DNA from 2 places in the Marinomonas mediterranea MMB-1 genome. Region 1 is predicted to be linked to the other one. Evidence: predicted binding sites of a transcription regulator. Region 1 holds the regulator's gene; the other holds the start of a gene.

Region 1 (4,671 bases):
GAATCTACCATTGATTACTTCCCCTTATTAAAGGCAATTCTTTGTTATCCATGTTTGTGTCAATTGGCTTAATTGATGTAAGAGCTGACTTAAGGTTGTATTGTATTTTTTAGCTCTTTTGAAGTCATGATCCGCGCCTTCTACCCAGCGAACATCAACCGTTTCAGGAAGTACTTGCTGCTCAACCCACTCCTGATTGCCCAACGTATCACGATCCCCTTGAAATATGAGGCAAGGCTTAGTGACGGCTGCTAAGTAGCTGAGCCGATGCTTCTCTGTCTTTCGGGCGGGGTAAAATGGAAAGCCAAAACAGACGACGCCTTTTACATTGTGGCTAACGGTTAACTGGGTTGCGATTCTCGCTCCCATCGACTTTCCTATGATGATGCAAGGTTCGTCGGATGGGATCAAACCTTTAACCTCATCGACGAGTTTTTCAAATTTTGGAGGCGGTCGTCTAGAGAGAGTCTCTTCCATCGTTTTCATATAAGAAAGCGTTATCGCTTTTACTTCAAGGCCTGTAGCAGAGCTTAGTTGCTCATTAAGTTCTGTCAGAAACTCACTAGTGTGCCCTGCACCGGCTCCATGCAATAGATAAATTGTGATGTTGTTCATGGTACTCAAAAGAGATTAATAAGAGCGATAAGGTTAAATGTAAATTGTCTCGAATTCCAGAAAAATAGAGTGGGTCTCGCGGAGATACTTTTCCTTAGATTACTATTAATAATTATTGTAAAAATTATACGTATAATTCTTTTAATCTTATTTCACAGCTCTTCACACCAACACCCAAACACCTGCCACAAGAAGCCAAGCTCACTGACGACTAGAACATTCCTTCACCCCTCTCAAATCTGACCACCTTCCAAAATCCGAATAACCAAACTGCAGTTTCCAATACGGAAATCAGTTTATTGACTCAGATCAGAAAACCACTTTTAGGAAAGAGTAAACTAAGTATTAGAAAATTTAATAGGACATACAAATGCTTTGGGATTCTAATCTAATCCAAAAATATAATATTTCCGGTCCGAGATACACATCCTATCCGACCGCACCTCAATTTACGGGTGATGTAAGCAAGATGGAATTGATTGGCAGAATGATGGAAGGATCAAACTTACCTATTAGTTTGTACTTTCATATTCCGTTCTGCGCTCATCTTTGTTACTACTGCGCTTGCAATAAAGTAGTGACTAAAAAATACGACAAAGGTGCAGAATATGTTGAGTTGCTTGCAGAAGAAATGCGTTTGCGCGCACTCATGCTAGATCGAGACAGAAAAGTAACTCAGCTGCATTTGGGAGGTGGAACCCCTACTTTTCTATCTGTCGATAATATGCGCACTCTTTTTAAGCATGTTGAAGAAAATTTCAACTTGGTAAAAGATGATAGCCAGGACTTTAGTATTGAAATTGATCCTAGAGAAGTCGATAACGCTCAACTTGTGCTTCTAAAAGAGTTCGGGTTTAACCGAGTTAGTCTTGGCATACAGGATTTCGATCCTGTCGTGCAAAAAGCAATCCATAGAGAACAAAGTCGAGAGCTTGTCGCAAAAGTGCTCGATGACGTGAGAACAGCGGGATTTAAGTCCGTTAACTTCGATTTAATCTATGGGCTTCCTCATCAGACGACCACCTCATTTATGCAGACTATTGACAGCGTCATTGAATTAAATCCTGAAAGGATTTCCGTATTTAATTATGCTCATCTCCCAAGTCGCTTTGCTGCCCAACGTCGTATAAACGATGAAGACTTACCTTCAGCTGACGAAAAAATGTCTATACTAAAAGAGTCGATCAATGCGCTAATGAGAGCGGGATATCGCTATATAGGCATGGATCACTTCGCAAAGCCAGACGATCCATTAGCCGTTGCCCAAGACAATCACGAATTACAAAGAAATTTTCAAGGATATACGACCAATGCAAATACTGATCTAATTGCCTTCGGCGTGTCAGCAATTAGCAAAATAGATGGAACTTACGTACAAAATCACTCTGATCTTGCACTGTATCAAAATAGCGTTGAGAATGGTCAACTTGCTATAATGAAGGGTTACATCAGCACGCGTGATGATATGATTCGTCATGATGTTATTATGAAGTTAATGTGTGACTTTTGTTTAGATTCGAGAGAAATAAGCACAAAATACCGCCTTAATTTTATGCACTACTTTACCAAAGAAATTGAGGGCCTTGAACAGCTTAAGAAAGACGGCATTGTAAGAATTGATCGAGAGACCGACCATATAATAATAACGGTAACCGCTGTTGGTCGATTACTGGTACGACGAGTATGCATGCTTTTTGACCAGTACCTAAACAAACAAACTACATTTTCAAAAATCATTTGAGATCAGGGAGCGTTCCATGGCGTACACACACACTCAGCAAAACAGATTTAACAGCAAGCTTACTTCTCAATGTCAGAATTGCAGTCTTGCTGCGCTATGCTTGCCCATTGCGTTGGTCGATGAAGACGTTAACCGACTTGATCAAATTATTGAGCGCAAGCGCCCCTTGAAGAAAGGTGAACTACTATTTCGCCAAGGGGAAAAGTTTGACTCAGTATTTGCTGTCAGAACCGGGACCTTAAAAACCTTTAATCTAACAGGAAATGGCGAAGAGCAAATCACAGGCTTTTATTGCCCGAGTGAGCTTTTGGGACTTAGTGGTATTAATAATGACATCTACCCTGTGTCAGCGAAAGCGCTTGAAACGACAACTGTGTGTGAGATCCCCTTTTCTCATCTAGAAGCACTCTCAGAGCAAATCCCATCACTAAAGCGACAGCTATTCAAGATTATGAGCCGCAAAATCTGTAACGATCAAGATATGATGGTATTGCTAGGTAAAAAAAGTGCAGATGAAAAAGTCGCTTCTTTTTTAATTAATTTATCCGATCGCTTTAAGCGCCGAGGCTATTCTGCAACTGCATTTAGACTTTCGATGTCACGCGGAGAAATTGGTAATTATCTCGGCCTAGCTGTCGAAACGGTAAGTCGTGTTATGACCCGCTTTCAGAAAAATGAGCTAATCCAAGTAGAGGGAAAAGAAATTACCTTAATCGATATCGATGAGATGCAAAAACTTGTTGGTAAGAACGAAGATTGTGATAGTATTTTAAAGTTTGAATAAAAGTAAAATGCTAAGGCACCTCTATTTATGCTTTACGATGATTTCTATGTAAAATCTCTAATTCGCACGGTTGAAGACTGGCCAAAACCAGGTATCAGCTTCCGAGACATTACCCCTATTTTTAGCGACCCTAAAGGGATGCGCATGGTGGTAGACGCATACGTACACCGATATATCGATAGTGATATTAGCCATATTGCTTGTATCGATGCTCGTGGTTTTTTGATTGCCTCAGTGTTGGCGTATGAACTTCGCAAGCCGCTTATACTAGTGCGAAAAAAAGGTAAGCTACCAGGCAAGACTATCTCACAATCGTATGCTTTAGAGTACGGTGAAGCCGAGCTTGAGATACAAGAAGGCAGTGTTCACGAAGGTGCACAAGTTTTGTTGTTTGATGACCTAATCGCAACGGGTGGAACGCTTTTCGCTGCTATGTCTTTGCTTAAACAGCAAGGCGCAAATATAAAGGAAGTCGCAGCAATCATCGATTTGCCTGATTTGGGTGGTAGTCAAAAAATACAAGCGTCAGAAACACCTGTATTTGCGTTATGCGCTTACGAAGGTGATTAAAAACACCTCGTAAAATACAGTACAAATAAAAAAGGTGGTCTTTTTAGACCACCTTTTTTATTTCTTTAGCCAAACAGCGCACTTACATTACAGCGACCTTTAAACTGACGCCACGTTAAGCTGCAAGCCTATTGAGCTTCCGCTGAATTAAAAGTCTGCCACAACACCTAGACCAATACCTTGGTTCATATCAACGGCATCATTTCGATTATCAAATTCGACACTGGTTTGTCCGTAACGAAGGAAAACACGAGCATTTTTCAATGTTTTGTATTCACCACGCACTTCGCCTTGCCATAGGTTTTCAACATTCTCAAAAGAAAGTACTTCTGGTGAGTAATACAATGAGCCGTATAGGCTAAAACGGTTTGCCTTTGGAAAAGTGTAGCGATAAAAGCCACCTAGACCGACTGCAACACCCGTATCATCTCCACCTGCATCGGCATCAACGGCAATAAAACGTACACCTAAACCAATTTGAAGCGGATAATCTTTACTTGTCTCAATGTCTTCAATATGAGCACCAACGTAACCGTATGATCCATCGTCAGTATGGTACATACCGCCAACATCCAAAAAGTAAGTCTGCTGACTAAGACTTACGTCTACTTTAACTGATTCATTTGATAAGCTGCCTTCGAATGTGTTTGCATTCGCTGCGGTTGCAAAAAGACTTGCTGCAATAATGGCGGCAAATTTTGTACGCATAATCTCAATCCTATAACGACACAATATTCAGTTTTTTTAACGCGTCTTCAGACTGCGTTAATCCTTTAAAATCAAACAACTCTGTATCTGCAAGATGTGATGGAACAACATTCTTGATGGCAGTAAACATAGTGTCTGTACGACCGGGATATTGTTTTTCCCAGTTCTGGAGCATTTCTTTGACAACTTGTCTTTGCAAATTCTCCTGAGAACCACAAAGATTACAAGGAATAATCGGAAAAGACTTATAATC
Region 2 (4,671 bases), 530 kb from region 1:
GTTGTTTTTAGCGATGTGCTCTTTTGTTAAGCGACCAAACATAACGATGTAACTCCACAGTGTGTATGCCAAGACAATCGGTACGAAGATACAAGCCACAACAAACATAATCATCATGGTTGTTTCACTTGATGTCGCATCCCACATTGTCAAACTCATACTTGGGAAGCTAGAAGAAGGCATTAAGAACGGGAACATAGAGCCACCCGCCGTCACGATAATGCCAGCGATGCCCAGAGAAGAGAATAAGAATGCACTTCCGCCCTTCCCTGCTTTTGCAGACACTGCCGCGATCAACATACCAGCGATCCCTAGAATAGGAGCCAACATTAAAGCAGGCACTTTTTCATAGTTAGCAAGCCACGCGCCTTCTTGTACTTCCGCTGTTTTCATTAACGGCGTCATCGCTGCATTGCCGTCAACAGCACTGGTCAAGACGTAACCATCAATTCCCATCGCTAACCAGACACCGGCAAGAACAAACAACAGAGCGGCCAATACACCAGAGATCAAGGTTCCGAACGCGACGCGATTGTGTAAGCTGCCTTCGGTTTTCATCAGCAACCATGCACCACCTTGCGTCATGATCATAAGTAAGCTAACTAAGCCACATAAAATCGCGAACGGATTTAATAAACCAAAGAATGACCCTGTGTACGTCACGTGCATAAACTTATCAAACTCAAACGGTACACCTTGTAAAAGGTTTCCGAACGCGACACCAAAGATGATTGGTGGTACAGCAGAGCCGAAGCCGATTCCCCAGTCCCATGCACTACGCCATGTTTTGTCTTCCAGTTTAGAACGATAGTCAAAACCGATAGGACGGAAGAACAAAGCCGCCAATGTCAAAATCATCGCGAAGTAGAAGCCTGAGAAAGACGTCGCATAGACCATAGGCCATGCCGCAAATAGTGCGCCACCAGCGGTGATTAACCATACTTGGTTTCCATCCCAGTGCGGCGCAATTGAGTTGATCATGATACGGCGTTCGCTGTCTTCCTTGGTCAAGATATTCAACCAAGAGCCAACCCCCATATCAAAGCCGTCGGTAACGGCGAAACCGATTAGCAAGACACCCACCAGCACCCACCAAATGACTTTTAGAATTTCGTAATCCATCTTCTTATACCCCTTGTGCTTTTAGTTGCTCAGTCTCTTTTTCAAGCGCATAGCGACCAGTATGCAAGCTGGATGGCCCCTGCTTCGCAAAGCGAATCATTAGGTACATTTCAGCGATTAAGAAGACGGTATACAGCAAGGTCATAAGCCCCATAGATAACCAAATCTCACCGGCAGTTAGATTGGAAGCGGCGACATTGACCGGTAATACCTCACCAATAGCCCAAGGCTGACGACCATATTCCGCGACAAACCAACCTGTCTCACAGGCGATCCAAGGCATAGGCAAGGTGAACAAACACACTTTTAAGAAGAAAGAGTTAGTACCAATCTTGCGGCGCGCATTTTGGTAGAAAGCAATGGCAAAGACGAGCAACATAAAGAAGCCACACGCAACCATGATACGGAAAGAGAAGAACAAAGGCGCGACATGTGGAATAGAGTAATCCACGGCCATATCGATCTGCTCAGAGGTCACGTTGTTCATATCTTCTGAAAAGGCAGTCACCAACAGACCGTAACCAAGATCGTCTTTTACCTTATCAAAGTTTTCTTTCACTAGCGGATCTTGAGAACCATCACGTAGCTCTTCAAGCAACTGGTTGGCGTAAATACCATTGATAATACGCTGGCGATTGTGCTCTTTAAGCTCTTTGATCCCCATGACTTCTTCATCAAGAGAGCGAGTTGCGATCAACCCCATTAAGCCAGGTATACGCAGCGCAAACTCCGTTTCTTCCAGTTCTTGATTAGGAAAGCCGATCACAGTAAAAGGCGCTGGCGCTTCGTGGGTTTCCCACTCGGCTTCGACTGCTGCCAATTTTACTCGTTGAACTTCGCCTAACTCATAGCCAGATTCGTCACCCAAGATGATAACGCTTAGGCACGCAGCTAAACCGAAAGCAGAGGCAATGGCAAAAGAACGGCGTGCAAAGGCAAGATCACGATTTTTAAGTAGGTAGTAGCTAGAAATAGCTAATACGAATACCGCACCGGTTACATAACCCGCTGACACAGTGTGTACAAATTTCACCTGAGCCACTGGGTTGAATAACAAAGCACCGAAATCGACCAATTCCATTCGCATGGTTTCATAGTTGAACTCAGAACCGACCGGGTTTTGCATCCAGCCGTTCGCGATCAAAATCCAAAGCGCGGATAAATTAGAGCCTAACGCAACACCCCAAGTGACTAGTAAGTGTTTTACTTTGCTAAGTCTATCCCAACCGAAGAAGAACAAACCGACTAGCGTCGATTCTAAGAAAAACGCCATTAGGCCTTCGATTGCCAAAGGAGCACCAAAGATGTCTCCTACGTAGTGTGAGTAGTACGACCAGTTTGTTCCGAATTGAAATTCCATCGTCAAACCGGTTGTTACACCCAGTGCGAAGTTAATACCAAACAACTTGCCCCAAAATTTAACCATGTCTTTATAAACTTGCTTGCCTGTAATGACATATACAGACTCCATAATCGCAAGAAGAAAAGACATGCCCAAGGTCAGAGGTACAAACAAAAAGTGGTACATGGCCGTTAGAGCGAACTGTAACCTTGACAGATCTACGACTGCTTCGTTAATCATGATCTCAACCCATGTTATACGTAAATGAAAGGCGTTTTTTATCAGGCATTTAGTGAAACCAAATATTGGTTTGCTGTATGCTCTTGTTGTTCAACCGCCACACTATTAAGCCTCGTCCATCGAGACCTAATATAAGTACGCATTATGGGTAAGGGTGCAGAAAAGAGTATTGCGTTAGATCAAGAAACTCGGCCTAGACTAGGCTCAGCAACCAAGATGATCGACATTTTATGATCTAGATCATGTTTTTGGCAGGCATTCAAAATTGAAAAAAAACTGCCAAAAGAAAAAGTGAAAGAAAGAATAAAAACACGAATAAAAGGAAGTAAAAGCGAGACGCTCAAAAGTCATTAACCACTTCTGAACGTATTGCGCCCTTCTTTTTTGGCTTGATACAGTCGCGCATCCGCACGGGCAATCGCCTGAGGTAAAGATTCATCGGTGTTAAGCTGAGTCAGACCTGCACTTATTGTGATGGATACCGTACTCTCACCCACGTCAAACTTCGTGTCTTCGATACGATTCAATAGCGTCTTAATCAATGACGTCGCTTTGCTTTTATCGGTATTGGACAGAATGAATAGAAATTCTTCTCCGCCCCAACGACAAATAATATCCTCTTTGTGCAGCAGGTTTTTCATGATCCTAGCCACCCCAGATATCACTTTGTCACCCGCTTGATGCCCAAAGTTATCGTTCACCTTTTTGAAGTGATCAATATCGATCAACACCAAAGAAAGCGCTTCTTGCTTTTTATTCGAGGAACCAATCGCTTTCTGAAACAATACATCTAATGTTTGGCGGTTGACCGCTCCGGTTAAATGATCGTAGCGTGCCATTCGCTCTAATTTATTGCTGTACCCTCGAGTGACCCAGTGTACGAAGGCCAAAATACATAGACTCACGACACCAGACAGCACCAAATTAATGATTAGGGCTCTTTCGACCTCTTCGGTGTCACCGTCTTCAACTTGTTCTACGATCAAATACCAATTAAATTCAGGAATATAACGACTGTTCAAAAATACAGTCTTGCCTTGCGGAGCATTAAACGAAACGGAACTCGAATCAGCGGTAACCATTGACGAAAATGCTTGCTCAAACGACGCTTTATTCGTCTCTCGAAAAGAAAGGTCATGTTGGTGCGCGCCATTAAACATCACCTCGCCAGAGCGGTCGATAAAATACACATTGCGACCATAGCGCGCGTCGAAGTATTCAATCAGAGAATCAACCAAGTTCATGGACAGGCCAACACCGATCACCCCTAAAAAAACACCCGAATTATCTATAACTCGATAGTTTACAAATACCGTTATACGTTCTGCGTCGGCCGTATCGCTGTCAATATTTATAACATTGGGAAGAGAGGAAGATTTTGCTTCGAAGTACCAAGCGTCGTGAACGTCACTCTCAGACACGGTTTTCAGTACCCCCGAGCTGTGGTAATACTTTCGCGTTTGTTCTGAGACAAAAAATGCTGTGATTGTGTCGTATTTCGTTTGAATGTTTTTGAGGTAGTTCACCATCTGATCGGGTGTTTTTTCCCCCTCTAAATACCAATCATGAACAAACGAATCATGGGCCATTAACGATGAGATTAAGGTAGGTTGCAGCAAGTCTCGCTGAATTTCAGAGTAGATATTATCACTTGAAAGAGGAAGGATCTGTTCACTTACATGTTCGTAAACAGATTGTTTTGCAAAAAAGTAACTGGTCAGACTGGTTGCGATGCAACCCAACAGCACAATAATTCCAATTGCCAAGACGTTTAAGCGTTTACTTACTATCATAGATGAGCACAATAATTGAATCGAAACCTAATTAAGAATAACTTGGGAAGAACCGATTCTTTGGCTACTTAAACATCCTATATACCGAGCTACAAAAACCACTTCAACGAACATATACCCGCAAATTGTAAGGAAATCGACCGAAAAAACAAGAAATAAGCATAGAAAACAAAT

The links. The regulator FNR, encoded in region 1, switches genes on or off when oxygen is low (the NO sensors DNR and NnrR bind a similar motif). The targets are predictions, from matches to a motif close to TTGATNTANATCAA.
Region 2: the regulator FNR is predicted to act here: its motif matches at 2,935-2,948, upstream of MARME_RS13225 (cytochrome ubiquinol oxidase subunit I).

What each region holds. Positions count from the first base shown of each region.
Region 1 is NC_015276.1:2,376,648-2,381,318, reverse strand. It holds gene tusA (sulfurtransferase TusA) at 1-11, opposite strand, end outside; gene MARME_RS10900 (alpha/beta family hydrolase) at 28-615, opposite strand; gene hemN (oxygen-independent coproporphyrinogen III oxidase) at 986-2,356, shown strand; gene fnr (fumarate/nitrate reduction transcriptional regulator Fnr) at 2,373-3,140, shown strand; gene MARME_RS10885 (adenine phosphoribosyltransferase) at 3,168-3,710, shown strand; gene MARME_RS10880 (YfaZ family outer membrane protein) at 3,858-4,418, opposite strand; gene ttcA (tRNA 2-thiocytidine(32) synthetase TtcA) at 4,429-4,671, opposite strand, start outside.
Region 2 is NC_015276.1:2,907,229-2,911,899, forward strand. It holds gene cydB (cytochrome d ubiquinol oxidase subunit II) at 1-1,122, opposite strand, end outside; gene MARME_RS13225 (cytochrome ubiquinol oxidase subunit I) at 1,127-2,704, opposite strand; gene MARME_RS13230 (sensor domain-containing diguanylate cyclase) at 3,055-4,497, opposite strand.